Salipiger sp. CCB-MM3: one gene and its partner. Each later gene encodes a partner of the first gene's protein in a complex. Links are inferred from orthologs where the notes say so. Each region holds a gene or a part of one and is shown on either strand. Other genes may lie near its edges.

Region 1 (7,236 bases):
GTCGAACCACTCCACATTGTAGGTGGCGAGCCGCATCGGATCAGACCTGTTCGCGGGCCGAGATCTCTTCCCAAGCCCGGTTGATGTCGATCAGGCGCTTTTCCGAAAGCTTGATCGCCTCTTCGGGCAGGCCACGGGCGCACATCACATCGGGGTGGCTCTCGCGGACCAGCTTGCGCCATTGCTTGCGAATGTCGGCGATGGGCATGTCGGGGCTGACCCCGAGCACAGTGAAAGGATCGGGAACGGCATCGGGCACAAAGCGCGCCCGCAGCGCCCGGAAGGCATTGTCGGAAATGCCAAAAATCTCGGCCACCCGTTCGAGGAAGGCGTTCTCGGCGGTGTGGTAGTCGCCATCGGCCAGCGCGATGTAGAACAGCCCTTCCATCAGATCCGACAGTTGCTCCGCGTTGCTGTCGAACATGCGGCGGATGCGGCGGGCATATTCCTCAAAGCCCGCGACGTCCTGCCGCGCGAGGTTGAACACACGTGCCGCCGCCGCCTCATCCTCGGGGGCGATGGTAAAGATCTCGCGGAAGGCGGCGACCTCATTGCGCGTGACCTGCCCGTCGGCCTTGGCCATCTTTGCCGACAGCGCGATGACCGCGATGGTGAAGGCGACGCTGCGTTCGGGCGGCTGGCGAAGTTTCTCGAAGACAGCGGTAAGCCCCTCGCCCTTGGCAAGGGCGGCGAGTGCTTCAGAGATGCGCGACCAAATCGACATTTCCGCAGTTTACGCGGCAACGCGGCAACTGTCAGTGCGACAATGAGAAGTCGGCTAAATTTTCTGTCAGAACCGGGTGAGGCCGGGCCTCACCGAAAGCGGTCACAGGAATTTCTGCATCAGCACCAGATCCATCCAGCGTCCGAACTTGAACCCCACTTCCGGCAGCCGGGCGACCTCGCGAAAGCCCAGCGCCGCATGGAAGGCGACGCCCGCGTCATTCTCGCCCGAGACCCCGGCAAACAGCGAATGTACCCCCTGCCCGCGCGCCTCTTCGATCAGGGCGGTCATCAGCGCCCGTCCCACGCCGCGCCCGCGCGCCGCCGGGCCGAGGATCACCGTGTGCTCCTTGGTTTGGGCATAGCCCGGCCCGCCGCGAAACGGAAAGAAGGTGGCAAAGCCCAGCAGCAGCCCGTCTTCCTCGGCCACGAGGAAAGCCGGACCGCGCGCCGCGATGTCGGCCTGCAGGCCCTCGGGCGTTTTGCGCAGGTTGGTAAAGGTAGCGGCGCTGTCGTCGATGATCGGGTTCCAGATCGCCGTGATGGCGGCGGCGTCCTCACTGTTGGCGGCGCGGATGATCATTGCAGCACCCGCGAGCCCGAGACGGTGACGAAACTGCCGCGCAGGGCGGGCTTGGCCTCGACCTCGAACTCGGCCAGCGGCACGTTCAGATGCGGTGCGAGCAGCGCCTGCAACGCGTCCGCCTGCGGATGCGCCACGGTCAGCCGGTCGAGTCGGATGCCCGCCCCCGCAAGCGACACGCCCGGGGGCACCGGGCTGACCCATTCGATCAGCGCCGGGAACATGCCGTCAAAGGGCAGCAGCCCGTCGCGCGGCACCGAGATCTTCCAGCTGAGCGCGCCGCGGGTGACTGCCACAGCCTCCCCTGCCATGGGAAGCACCTTCAGCGCCGCATCCAGATCCGGCACCCGGCACACCCATTTGTCGAGCCGCGCGGGCCCTGTGAACCCATCGAGCCCGAACCAGCGCGGACGCCCGGGATCGGGCGCCGAAGGATCGACGGCGATGGCCTCGAGATATAGGTCGTTTTCCAGCCCGAGCAGGAAGTTATGCGTGCCGAAATCGGGATGCGCCCCGCCCGGCGAAAGCGGCAGTCCCAAGGCGCTTTCGGCATGGCTCACAGCCTCTGCCAGCGTCTCCCCAAGCACCGCCACATGATCAAGCTCGAGCATCGTCCCTCCGCTCCTGTTGCACCCGCACCACGTTAGCCGTGGCGAAGGGGGGTGCAATCGGGAAATGGACACGCGGGCACAAGAAAATGTCGCGCAGCGCTGGCCCGATGCGGCGGCAGCACATAGTCTGCCCGGCAAAGGCGGCGGGCAACGGAACCGGCCGCCACGAGGCAAGGAGCACGCCCATGAAAATCCGCACCCTGACCGTGATGCTGATCGCCACCCTCGGCCTTGCCGCCTGCGGCGTGCCCTTCGTGCCGCTGATCTAAGCCAGCGGCACGAACTGGGGCGTGCGGCTTACTCGGCGGCGCGCGGCGTGCCGATGAGACCGAGGATCTCTTTGGCGGCAGCCGGGATATTGGTGCCCGGCCCAAAGATCGCCTTGACCCCGGCCTTGTAGAGGAACTCGTAATCCTGATGCGGGATCACCCCGCCGCAGATCACGATGATATCCCCTGCGCCCTGCGCCTTCAGCTCCTCGACCAGTTGCGGCGCGAGCGTCTTGTGCCCGGCGGCCTGCGACGAGATGCCGACGATATGCACGTCGTTGTCGATGGCGTCCTGCGCCGCTTCGGCGGGCGTCTGGAACAGCGGGCCGACGTCGACGTCAAAGCCGATGTCGGCAAAGGCGGTGGCGATGACCTTGGCGCCGCGGTCGTGACCGTCCTGGCCCATCTTGACCACCAGCATCCGCGGGCGGCGGCCTTCGGCCTCGGCGAAGCTCTCGACGTCCTTCTGGATCTGGGCAAAGCCCTCGTCGCCTTCATAGGCGGCGCCATAGACACCGGCGAGGGTTTTCACCTCGGCGCGATGGCGCCCGAATTCCTTTTCCATGGCCATGGAAATCTCTCCGACAGAGGCCCGAGCACGGGCGGCTTCGACCGCGGCTTCCAGCAGGTTGCCGCCCTCTTGCGCACGGCGGGTGAGCTCGGCCAACGCCGCGTCACAGGCCGCTTGATCCCGGCTCGACCGCACCTTTTCCAGCCGCGCGATCTGGCTCTCGCGGACTTTGGCGTTGTCGATATCGAGGATGTCGATCGGGTCTTCCTTGTCCTTGCGGTATTTATTGACGCCGACGATCACCTCTTCGCCGCGGTCGATCTGCGCCTGACGGCGCGCCGCAGTCTCTTCGATCCGCAACTTGGGCATGCCCGAGGCAACGGCCTTGGTCATGCCGCCCATCTCCTCGACCTCTTCGATCAGCGCCCATGCCTTCTCGATCAGCTCGTTGGTGAGGCTTTCCACGTAGTAAGACCCCGCCAGCGGGTCGACCACATTGGTCACCCCGGTCTCTTCCTGCAGGATGAGCTGGGTGTTGCGCGCGATCCGGGCCGAGAACTCGGTGGGCAGCGCAATTGCCTCGTCAAGCGCGTTTGTGTGCAGCGACTGGGTGCCACCGAGCACCGCGCTCATCGCCTCATAGGCGGTGCGGATGACGTTGTTGTAGGGGTCCTGCTCCTGCAGGCTCACACCCGAGGTCTGGCAGTGGGTGCGCAGCATCTTCGAGCGGTCGGACTTGGCGCCGAACTCGGTCATGATGCGGTGCCAGAGCGTGCGCGCCGCGCGCAGCTTGGCCGCCTCCATGAAGAAGTTCATGCCGATGGCGAAGAAGAACGACAGCCGCCCGGCGAATTTGTCGACATCCATGCCCGCCTCGATCGCCGCGCGCACGTATTCGCGCCCGTCGGCCAGCGTGTAGGCCAGCTCCTGCACGAGGTTCGCCCCGGCCTCCTGCATGTGGTAGCCGGAGATCGAGATCGAGTTGAATTTCGGCATCTCGTTGGAGGTGTATTCGATAATGTCCGAGATGATCCGCATCGAAGGCTCGGGCGGGTAGATGTAGGTGTTGCGGACCATGAACTCCTTGAGAATGTCGTTCTGGATGGTCCCCGACAGCACCGCGCGATCATGCCCCTGCTCTTCGCCCACGACGATGAAACTGGCGAGGATCGGGATCACCGCGCCGTTCATGGTCATCGATACGGAGATCTTGTCGAGCGGGATACCGTCGAAAAGGATCTTCATGTCCTCGACGCTGTCGATCGCCACGCCCGCCTTGCCGACATCGCCGACGACGCGCTCGTGGTCGCTGTCATAGCCGCGGTGGGTGGCCAGATCGAAGGCCACTGAAACGCCCTGCTGCCCCGCCGCCAGCGCCTTGCGGTAAAAGGCGTTGGAGTCTTCGGCGGTGGAGAACCCGGCGTACTGCCGGATGGTCCACGGACGGCCCGCGTACATCGTCGCCTTCACCCCGCGGGTGAAGGGCCCAAAGCCCGGCAGCGTGCCCATATGCGGCAGATCCGCCGTGTCCTCGGCGGTATAGAGCGGCTGCACGTCGATCCCCTCGAGCGTGTGCCACGTCAGGTCATCGAGCGGGCGCCCCCGCAGTTCCTTCTCCGCGAGCTGGCGCCAGTCGTCCTTCTTGGCCGTCATCCTCTCGTCCTCTCTCCTAGCAGCCTGCAGGCGGGCGGTCCCGACCTGCGCGGCATCCTCCGTTCGTGATCATCCGGCAGCGCCGAGACGCCATTTGGCGCAGGCCGTGCCTAAATTTTTTGTCAGCCCGCGCGGCAAGCCCTGTGCAGCCGCCGGAGCTTTGCCTATATTTTGAAGTATGAACCGACGTATCGCCCTCGCCCTGCTTGGATTTCTAACCCTCGCCGCGGGATTCGGGGCGGCACAGGGCGCCGAGACGCCCAGCATCGACGAGCCGATCCGCCCCGCAGGCGAGTCGACGCTCGACGAGTTTCTCTGGCTCAAGCGCCCGCTTCTGGTCTTTGCCGACAACCCGAGCGATCCGCGATACGTGCAGCAGATCCAGCTGATCACCGAGCGGCTCGATGCGCTGACCGATCGCGACGTCGTGGTGATCACCGATACCGACCCCGCCACGCGCAGCCCGATCCGCCGGGCGATGCGCCCGCGCGGCTTCATGATCATGCTGCTGGCCAAGGACGGTTCGGTCATCCTGCGCAAACCCAGCCCGTGGGATGTGCGCGAGATCACCCGCTCCATCGACAAGCAGCCGCTGCGCCAGCAAGAGGTGCGCGACCGCCGCGACGCGCTGCGGCAGTAGCGGGAGCCGAGGCCCCCGCCTTGGAGCCTTATGCGCGGCGCGCGGACCATGGGCTCATTCGAACTCCATGATCACGTCGTCCACCGCCAGACTGTCGCCCGGCCCGGCGTTGACCTTCTTGACGGTGCCCTTGCGCTCGGCCCGCAGGATGTTCTCCATCTTCATCGCCTCGACGGTGCAGAGCGCCTGACCTTCCTGAACCTCGTCACCTTCGGCCACGTTCACCTTCACGATGAGACCCGGCATCGGGCAGAGCAGCATCTTCGAGGTGTCGGGCGGCAGTTTCTCGGGCATCAGCCGCGCAAGTTCGGCCTGCCGCGGGGTGCGCACATTGACCTTCAGATCGGCGCCGCGGCTGCGGATGTGGAACCCGCCGGGGATCTTGCCGACCTTCAGCACCAGCGGCTTGCCGTCCACCTGCATATGCGCCAGCGCCTGCCCCGGGGTCCATGTGCCGGTGACCCGCAGCGTCGCGCCGTCGGCAAACTCGACCGAGGTGCCGTCCTTGTCGGCGCTCAGCACCAGATCGAAGCTTTCGCCCTGCAGCGTGACGTTCCAGTGATCGCCCACCTTGCGCTCGTGGTTGTCGAGTGTGCCGGAGATACGGGTGCGCCGGATCTCGGCCACCCGGTTCATCGCGGCGCAGGCGGCGGCCACGTCGCGCAGCGCGGGTTCGGCCAGCGTCACCCCTTCGAAACCGTCGGGATATTCCTCGGCGATGAAAGCGGTGGTGATATTGCCCGAGATAAAACGCTCGTGGTCCATGACGGCGGCAAGGAACGGCAGGTTGTGCCCGATGCCCTCGACCTCGAAACTGTCGAGCGCGTTGCGCATGACCTCGATGGCCTGCTCGCGGGTCGGCGCCCATGTGCAGAGCTTGGCGATCATCGGGTCGTAATACATCGAGATCTCGCCGCCCTCGTAGACGCCGGTGTCGTTGCGCACGATGCCGCCATGCAACTCGCCCTCGGCGGGCGGACGGTAGCGGGTGAGGCGCCCAATGGAGGGCAGGAATCCGCGATAGGGATCCTCGGCATAAAGGCGGTTCTCGATCGCCCAGCCGTCGATCTTCACATCGTCCTGGGTGATCGACAGCGGCTCGCCATTGGCGACGCGGATCATCTGCTCGACCAGATCGACGCCGGTGATCAGCTCGGTCACCGGGTGTTCCACCTGCAGGCGGGTGTTCATCTCGAGGAAGTAGAAGTTCTTTTCGCCATCGACGATGAATTCCACCGTACCGGCGCTGGTGTAGCCCACCGCCTTGGCCAGAGCGACCGCCTGCTCGCCCATCGCCTTGCGGGTCTCGGGATCGAGGAAGGGGCTCGGGGCCTCTTCGACGACCTTCTGGTTGCGGCGCTGGATCGAGCATTCACGCTCGTTGAGGTAGATGCCGCCCCCATGCGCGTCGCAGAGCACCTGAATCTCGATGTGGCGCGGCTGGGTGACGAATTTCTCGATAAAGATCCGGTCGTCGCCGAAGGAATTGGCCGCCTCGTTCTTGGACGACTGGAAGCCCTCGCGCGCCTCCTCGTCGGTCCATGCGATGCGCATGCCCTTGCCGCCGCCGCCAGCCGAGGCCTTGATCATCACCGGGTAGCCGATCTCGCCCGAAATCTTCACCGCCTCCTCGGCATCTTCGATCAGCCCCATATAGCCGGGCACAGTCGAGACACCGGCCTCTTGGGCGATCTTCTTCGAGGTGATCTTGTCGCCCATCGCTTCGATCGCGCCCTTGGGCGGGCCGATGAAGGCAACGCCAGCGGCTTCGAGCGCCTCGGCGAACTTGGGGTTTTCCGACAGGAAGCCATAGCCCGGATGCACCGCCTGCGCGCCGGTCTGCTGGATCGCGCCCATGATCTTGTCGATCACGATGTAGGACTGGTTGGCCTGCGGCGGGCCGATGTGCACCGCCTCATCCGCCATTTCCACGTGCAGCGCGTGTTTGTCGGCGTCCGAATAGACCGCCACGGTCTGGATGCCCATCTTGCGCGCGGTCTTGATGACCCGGCAGGCGATCTCACCGCGGTTGGCGATCAGGATCTTGTCGAACATGTCTCTCCCTTTCGTAGCGTTTTTTGGCGCGTTTTTTGGCCGCAGGTCCGGGGCGCGGCTGACAGAGTATCGGGGGTGTTGGCGGGGATGTTGGCTGGCGTCGAAACGGGCGACGGCGCAGCAAAAAGGCCACCGGAGCGAGACGCTCCGGCGGCCTTGGAAATCGTTACTGTCAGCGCGCGGCGAAGCTC
Region 2 (7,042 bases), 260 kb from region 1 along the record:
AGAAGGCGAGCCGCGGCGAGGTTTCGCTGCTGCCGACGCAGCCGCTCGACGTGCCGCAATAGTTGACGCCCATGTCGCTGAGACCCGCGATCAGCATGAGCACTGCAAAGGTTCCGTTTGCCATTCTACTACCCTTCGATCTGCCCCGACGCCTGACGCGCCTTGATTTTACCTAGCGTCTCAATGGCGCATGCGGCACGGGCTGTCCACCCGCCGCAGCGCACGCCGCCCGAGGCGATCCTTCGGCGCAACAGCGCCTCAGCGCGAAAGCGCGTCCAGCAGGCCCTCTGCGGCGCGTTCGATGAGCTCGAGCGTGCCGTCAAAATCGCGTGTGTAGTAGGGATCGGGCACCTCGGTGGCACCACTGCCCGGCGCGTAATCGGTGAAGAGGCGCAGCTCGGCCCCACCCTGTGCCGGGCGCAGGCGCTCGAGATTTTCGAGGTTCGACGGGTCCATGGCGATGATCAGATCGAAGCGGTGGAAATCCTCGGCCGCCACCTGCCGCGCGCGCAGCCGCGACAGATCGTAGCCGCGGGTCCGCGCCGCGCGCTGCATCGGACCGTAGGGCGGCTCGCCCACATGCCAGTCTCCGGTGCCGGCGCTGTCAATCTCGAGCGCGACGCCGCGCTCTGCGGCCCTCACACGCAGCACCCCCTCCGCCGAGGGAGAGCGGCAGATATTGCCCAAGCAGACAAAGAGGATACGGTAAGCCATGCGGGTCTCCTTCCGGGGCCGGTGATAGCCTGTCCACGCGGCAGGCGCAAAGCAGGAGACGGACAAATTGGCAAAGCTGGGCAAGATCGTCATTCTCACCGGAGCAGGCATCTCTGCCGAAAGCGGGCTGGGCACCTTCCGCGACGAGGGCGGGCTTTGGGCACAGCACCGGATCGAGGATGTGGCCACGCCCGAGGGTTTTGCCCGCAACCCCACGCTGGTGCATGACTTCTACAACGCCCGCCGAGCGCAGGCCGCCGAGGCCACGCCCAACGCGGCCCATGCTGCCCTTGCGCGTCTGCAGCGCGAGCATGCGGGCGAGGTGATCCTTGTGACCCAGAACGTCGACGGGCTGCATGAGGCGGCGGGCGCCAAGGCGCTGCACATGCATGGGGCGCTTGAAGGCGCGCTCTGCGCCGTCTGCGGGTCTCGCTGGACGGCGCCGCTGGTCATGGCCCCTGCCGAACCCTGCCCCAGTTGCGGGCGCGCCGCGACGCGCCCCGACATCGTCTGGTTCGGAGAGATGCCCTATTACATGGACGAGATCGCCGAGCACCTCGGAAGCTGCGATCTCTTTGCCGCCATTGGCACCTCCGGGCAGGTTTATCCTGCCGCTGGCTTCGTGCAGGAGGCGACCTATGCCGGGGCCCATACGGTGGAGCTCAACCTCGCCGACAGCGACGGCTCGCGACTCTTTGCCGAGCATCGGGTCGGACCGGCGAGCCGGATCGTGCCGCTTTGGGTTGAGGACCTGCTGGCGGGCTGAAGCTCAGCGCTCCAGATCGACCGGCACGTCGATGCGAATCTCTTCGCCAGACTCGAATCCCAGCGTCAGGCCGATCTGCGCGCCTTGATCGAGCGGGTGGGTGAGGCCCATCAGCATGACGTGGTCGCCGCCGCGGGCCAGCGCGTGGCTGCCACCGGCGGGAATCACCAGCCCGCCCTCAATCGGGCGCATCCGCATCACGCCATCCTCGCCTGCGATATGAGTGTGAAGCTCAGTCTTGGCGGCGGCGTCCGACTCAACCGAAACGAGTCGCGCGTCCTCGGGGCCGTCGTTGCGCAACGTCATGAAGATCGCGCCGGTGGGCGCCGAGGGCATGGCCGCGCGGGCGTAGGCATCCTCGACAATGATCTCAGCCTTGGCGTGTCCGGCTACCACTGTGGACAGCGCGAGCGCCATCGCCGCAAAAAGGTTCACCTGCATGTTTAACATTCCTCCCCAAACACCGAAGCTTACAGCGGTTTCGTGAACCATCCCCAGAGGCGACGCAAGGGCATGACGTGGGGATAACTTTTGGGGAAGGTTCGACAGCCCCGCTGAGCACAGCAGACCAAGCACATAAAAACAAACGAAAACAGCCCCGAAGCAGGCTGCTTCGGGGCTGTGGAAATCTCTGTGGACCAGATTAGGCTTGCGCCGTCTGAGCCTTTGCGATTTCTTTTTTGACTTTCAGCGCGTTGGCGCTCAGTTCGGTGTCCTTCGCCTTGGCGAGGAACTTGTCGAGGCCACCGCGGTGGTCGACCGAACGCAGAGCGGAAGCCGAGATGCGCAGCTTAACGCCGCGGCCAAGGGTTTCCGACTGCAGAGTAACGTCGTTCAGGTTGGGCAGAAAGCGACGCTTGGTTTTGTTGTTGGCGTGGCTCACGTTGTGGCCCGTCATGGGGCCTTTGCCGGTCAGTTCGCATACGCGCGACATTTGGTCCATTCCTTCATGTCTCGGGGCGAAAGCGGGCCTTCCGCCAATATCAAAGGGCGCCGCTTTCACAGCGCCCGGAATCTGGTCGCGCTTCTCTAGCTCCAAGGCCGGTTGGCGTCAAGTGCCCTTCCCGGCAAAGGCCGGTAGATAAGTCCGGAGGATTTCATCTGCCGCGCGCGCGGGCACTATCTCGCCGGATTCGACGCGGCTTGCAAGCGCCTCCATTGCGCCGCGTACCGGCTCCTGACGCAGCCGCGAGAGCAGCCCCTCGCGCACCTCTGCCTCGAACCAGTGGCGGGCCTGCTCGGCGCGGCGGGCGGCGAATTGACCGGCCTCGCGGCGCCAGTCGGTCAGCGCCTGCATCTCCTGCCACGCGGCCTCCAGCCCCGCCTCCTCGAGCGCCGAGACGGTGAGCGCCTTGGGAAAGCCGTCTGGGTCCTGCGGGCGCTTGCGCAGCAGCCGCAGCGCACCTGCATAGTCGGCGCAGGTGCGCGTCGCGGTGGCCTTGAGGTCGCCGTCGGCCTTGTTGATGAGGATGATGTCGGCGCTCTCCATGATGCCGCGCTTGACCCCCTGCAGCTCGTCGCCGCCCGCCGGGGCCAGCAGCAGCAGGAAGAGATCGGACATCTCGGCCACCATGGTCTCGGATTGCCCCACCCCCACGGTCTCGATCAGGATCACGTCGAAGCCAGCGGCCTCGCAGAGACCGATTGCCTCGCGCGTGCGGCGCGCCACACCGCCCAGTTGGGATTGCGCCGGAGAGGGCCGGATAAAGGCGTTGCGGTCGCGCGAGAGCCGCTCCATGCGGGTCTTGTCGCCGAGGATCGAGCCCCCCGAGCGCGCCGAGGAGGGATCGACCGCCAGCACGGCAACCTTGAGCCCCTGCCCCGTCAGCATCATGCCGAAGGCTTCGATGAAGGTGGATTTGCCGACGCCGGGCGTGCCCGAGAGGCCGATGCGCAGCCCTTCGCGGCCCCGGCCCTGCCCGCGCAGCCGCTCCATCAGCGCCGTTGCCTGCGCCCGGTGATCGGCCCGCCCGCTTTCCACCAGCGTGATTGCGCGTGCCAGAGCGCGCCGCTCCCCGGCCTCGATCCGTGCTGCCAGATCCTCGATATCCATGCCACCTCGCTCCGTTTGCCCCGATTTGGGCCACGGGCGCAGGCAATGTCCACCCGCGCGGTAGCACCGCGCGGAAAAATCGCAGCGAGATGAAAGAGCCTAGGCGGGCCCCGGAAAGAGTGTCAGCCGCGCAGCAACCGGTCCAGCACGTCGCAGCAGAGGTCCAGCTGGGCGCGGGCGATGGATTCGTCGGGCTGGTGCCCGTCCGCCATGGTGCCCGGCCCGCAGACCACTGTGGGAATCCCCAGCGCGGCAAAGAAACCCGCCTCGGTGCCATAGGAGACCTTGAGCGGCGCGGCATCGGGCAGCAGTGCCGCCAGAGGCGCGATCTCTGGCCGGGACGGGTCGGTGTCGAGCCCGGGATAGGCGCCGGTGCGGGTGATCTCGATCCCTTCGGGCAGGTCGCTTTCGATCCCCGCGAGGATGTCCTCGGCCCGCTCCTGCGCCAGATGGCGGATCTCGAACTCCACCTCGGCATGCTCGGGTACGATGTTGAGCGCCACGCCGCCCTGCATCCGTCCGGCGTGCACGGTGGAACTGGCGATATCATAGGCCGCGTCCTGCGCGCCCTGCTCGGCCAGCCTCTCCTGCGCGGCGCGCAGGGCCGCGATCAGCTCGGCGGCGAGATGCAGCGCATTGGTGAAGCGCGGCGCCATGGCCGAATGCTTCGCCTCGCCGTGGCAGGTGGCGCGGTAGCTCGCCTTGCCCTTGTGCCCGATGCCAAGACGCATCAGCGTTGGCTCTCCGACGATGCAGAGGTCGGGGCGGCCAAGCTCGGGGATCACCCGGTCGATCATCTGCGGGATGCCGCGGCAGCCCACTTCCTCATCCCAGCTGAGCGCGATCATCACCGGGCACTTGGGCGGCGCGTCGCGCAGCGTTTCGGCCAGAGCGAGCACGCAGGCGATGAACCCCTTCATATCGGTCGTCCCGCGCCCCAGCAGACGATCCCCGCGCCGGGTCAGGGAAAACGGATCGACGCTCCACCTCTGCCCATCCGTTGGCACCACATCGGTGTGGGCCGACAGCAGAACGCCCCCCTCGCCCTCGCCGAAGCGCGCCAGCAGCCCGGCTTTGGGTGCCCCCTCTGCCGCAATGCGGGTCACGGTGAAACCCGCCCGGTTCAGAAACCCCTCGACCCAGTCGATCAGCGCAAGGTTCGAACTCGCCGACACCGTGGGAAAGCCGACCAGCGTGGCGAGCAGTTCTTCGACGCGGGCCAGCCTCATGCGTCTGCCTCAAAGACCACGGCGCCATCGCAGATGGTGAGCGCGGCCCGGCAGGCGCCAGCACCCGCGACCAGCGCCCGCGGATCGCCATCGAGCAGCACCACATCCGCCGCCATGCCCGGCTGCAGCGCCCCGCGTGTGCTCTCGGCAAAGAGCGCATGGGCCCCGCCGAACGTATAAGCCTCGATCACCGCCTCGAAAGGAATGCGCTGGTCCGGCACATCCTCGGCCCACGGCTCTCGCGAGAGCGCCGAATGGATCGCATTGAACGGCGAGAGCGGCGCGGTCGGCCAGTCGGTGCCAAAGGCGAGCGTGGCACCCGCGTCCTGCAGGGTCTTCCATGGAAATGTGTCCTGCCAACGGTCACGGCCCATGATCGACACGGTCGGCTCGAGCGGCAGGCCGCTGGAGCCCGGCGGATGCACCGGCTGCATCGAGGCCACCACGTCGAGCGCAGCGAAGCGGGCCAGATCGTCTGGGTGCAGCATGTCGATATGCTCGACCCGGTGGCGGGCATCGCGGGCACCGTTCTTTGCGCGCGCCGCCTCATAGCCGTCGAGCGCCGTGCGCACGGCGGCATCGCCGACGCAATGCACCTGAATTTGCAGCCCCCTCGCATCGGCGTCTTCGCAAAGCGCGGTAAAGCGCTCGTGCGTGAACAGCGGCGCGCTGCGAAAGCCCTGACGGTCCGGGTAATCATCGGTGCGATAGGCGGTCCATGTGTCGAAGACGCCATCAAGGAACATCTTGATGCGGCCAAAGGAGAGCTTCTCCGAGCCTTTGCGCGTGGCGGCCTCGATCAACTCATTGATGCGGGTGTCGTCATGCGAGGGCGACAGCCGCATCGCCAGAGAGACGCGGATCGGCAGCGCGCCATCCCGCTCCATCTCCGAGAGCAACTCGGCCTGATAGAGGTTGCCGTCCATATTGACGGCGGTGGTGATCCCATAGGCCGCGCAGGCCTTCATCGCGGCGGCAATGGCAGCCTTGTCGGCGGCACGGTCGGCCTCGCTCACCGGGCCGGGCTCATCCCCCGCCATCGCCGCATTGTCGCGCCCGCCATGGGCCGAGAGCCTGCCGACGAGGCGCATGGCGTTGCCCTCGCGCAGCTCGCCGTTCGGTTTGCCATCCGGCCCGAGCACGATCTCGGCGTTCTTCACCTCCGGGATTTCATCCATCAGCCCCGCCGCGGCAAGCGCGGCGGTGTTGGCCCATGCGGTGTGCAGATCGACCGCGTAGACCATCAGCGGTTGATCGGGCAGCAGCGCATCAAGAGCATGTCGGTCGGGCCGCGTGCCGGGGCCGAGAATTTCATAATTCGCCGAAATGGCGCAGAGCAAAGGACTGCCTTCGCGGCCTTGGCGATAGGCGGTCAGCGCCGCCGCGAACGCTGCGCGGGTGTCGATCCCGAAGAGGTTCAACTGACCCAGCGTCACGCCGCCCTGAAAGAGGTGCAGATGACTGTCGCATAGGCCGGGCGAGACCCAAAGCCCCCCCGCCTCGATCCGCCGAGCGGGCATCTCTCCGTCTGGCATGGCGCCGGGCGTACCGATCCAGTCGATCCGCCCGTCCTTGAGCCGCAGGGACACGGGCGCGCGGCTGAAGATGTCGCGCGCATTGTGGATTTCGAGCGTCTGCGGGCTGGTGCGGGTCATGGCATCGGGGCTTTCGATCAATGGAAGGCGCCCGGCCAGAGCGTCTCCGGCCGGGCGTGGCAATTGCGGGTTCAGCGCTTATTGCAGCAGGTCGGTCCAGACCTTGGTCACCAGATCCTGCGCCGCGGGCGAGCAGGCCTTGGAGAATTCGACCGGCACCGTCGGGAACAGTTCGGGGGCGTTCTCGGGGGTGTATTTGGCTTTCTCGAGGTCCAGCTCCACCGGCGAAGAGTGGGCGTAGTAGTTGTACTGGATCGTCGCGTTCTCCACCTCGGACATGAAGTCGATGAACTGCTTCGCACCTTCGACGTTCTCGGCGCCCTTCGGCACGACGAAGCTGTCGAGCCAGCCCACGAGACCCTCTTTGGGCTCGGCGTAGACGATGTTCGAGCCCGCATTGCGGGTTTTCAGCACGTTGCCGTCCCACCAGAAGTGCGCGCCGACCTCACCTGTGCCGATGCGGTTTTCGATGTTGTCCGAGCTGTAGGCGGCCACGTCGGGCTTTTGCGCCATCAGCAGATCGTAGACCTTCTTCATCTCGGATTTGTCCTCCGAGCAGAAGGGCACGCCGAGATAGAGCTGCGCCGCGCCCACAACCTCATCCGGGTAAGACAGCGAGGCCACC

Evidence for each region. The genes of interacting proteins can lie anywhere in the genome.
Region 2: the proteins of scpA (region 1) and meaB are in contact, whole or in part, in a crystal structure (PDB 8DPB), measured with the Methylorubrum extorquens proteins. The link is inferred for Salipiger sp. CCB-MM3 from one-to-one orthologs. Residues at the interface, in SOR27001.1 of Methylorubrum extorquens: Glu577, Glu578, Asn579, Asp580, Gly581, Arg582, Arg583, Arg585, His596, Ala604, Ser605, Ala608, Asp609, Gly611, Phe612, Asp613, Val614, Asp615, Ile616, Gly617, Pro618, Leu619, Glu625, Arg628, Gln629, Val631, Glu632, Asn633, Asp634, Glu661; in SOR26638.1 of Methylorubrum extorquens: Arg20, Ala21, Ala24, Arg25, Thr28, Ser32, Arg33, Arg34, His37, Thr98, Gly99, Gly100, Ser101, Ile102, Leu103, Lys106, Thr107, Ala110, Ala113, Ile114, Asp115, Arg116, Ala118, Phe119, Ile120, Arg121, Pro122, Pro124.

The regions. Positions count from the first base shown.
Region 1 is NZ_CP014596.1:618,549-625,784, reverse strand. The notes cover bases 1,783-4,755. They hold scpA (methylmalonyl-CoA mutase), read right to left. Parts: upstream 4,351-4,755; coding sequence 2,215-4,350; downstream 1,783-2,214. Other genes in these bases: AYJ57_RS16715 (DUF4174 domain-containing protein), read left to right, coding at 4,529-4,755; AYJ57_RS25935 (hypothetical protein), read left to right, coding at 2,004-2,186; AYJ57_RS16725 (VOC family protein), read right to left, coding at 1,783-1,917. In the rest of the region: AYJ57_RS16740 (endonuclease/exonuclease/phosphatase family protein), read right to left, coding at 1-36; AYJ57_RS16735 (molecular chaperone DjiA), read right to left, coding at 41-724; AYJ57_RS16730 (GNAT family N-acetyltransferase), read right to left, coding at 827-1,306; more of AYJ57_RS16725, read right to left, coding at 1,303-1,782; more of AYJ57_RS16715, read left to right, coding at 4,756-4,990; AYJ57_RS16710 (acetyl-CoA carboxylase biotin carboxylase subunit), read right to left, coding at 5,045-7,045. UniProt on the Escherichia coli protein: Catalyzes the interconversion of succinyl-CoA and methylmalonyl-CoA. Could be part of a pathway that converts succinate to propionate.
Region 2 is NZ_CP014596.1:355,352-362,393, forward strand. Bases 1,533-4,338 are described here. They hold meaB (methylmalonyl Co-A mutase-associated GTPase MeaB), read right to left. Parts: upstream 3,534-4,338; coding sequence 2,532-3,533; downstream 1,533-2,531. Other genes in these bases: AYJ57_RS15525 (copper chaperone PCu(A)C), read right to left, coding at 1,533-1,921; rpmB (50S ribosomal protein L28), read right to left, coding at 2,124-2,414; argE (acetylornithine deacetylase), read right to left, coding at 3,656-4,338. Outside these bases: AYJ57_RS15510 (acyloxyacyl hydrolase), read right to left, coding at 1-124; AYJ57_RS15515 (low molecular weight protein-tyrosine-phosphatase), read right to left, coding at 259-714; AYJ57_RS15520 (NAD-dependent deacylase), read left to right, coding at 791-1,480; more of AYJ57_RS15525, read right to left, coding at 1,484-1,532; more of argE, read right to left, coding at 4,339-4,762; AYJ57_RS15545 (amidohydrolase), read right to left, coding at 4,759-6,417; AYJ57_RS15550 (extracellular solute-binding protein), read right to left, coding at 6,496-7,042. UniProt on the Escherichia coli protein: Binds and hydrolyzes GTP. Likely functions as a G-protein chaperone that assists AdoCbl cofactor delivery to the methylmalonyl-CoA mutase (MCM) ScpA and reactivation of the enzyme during catalysis.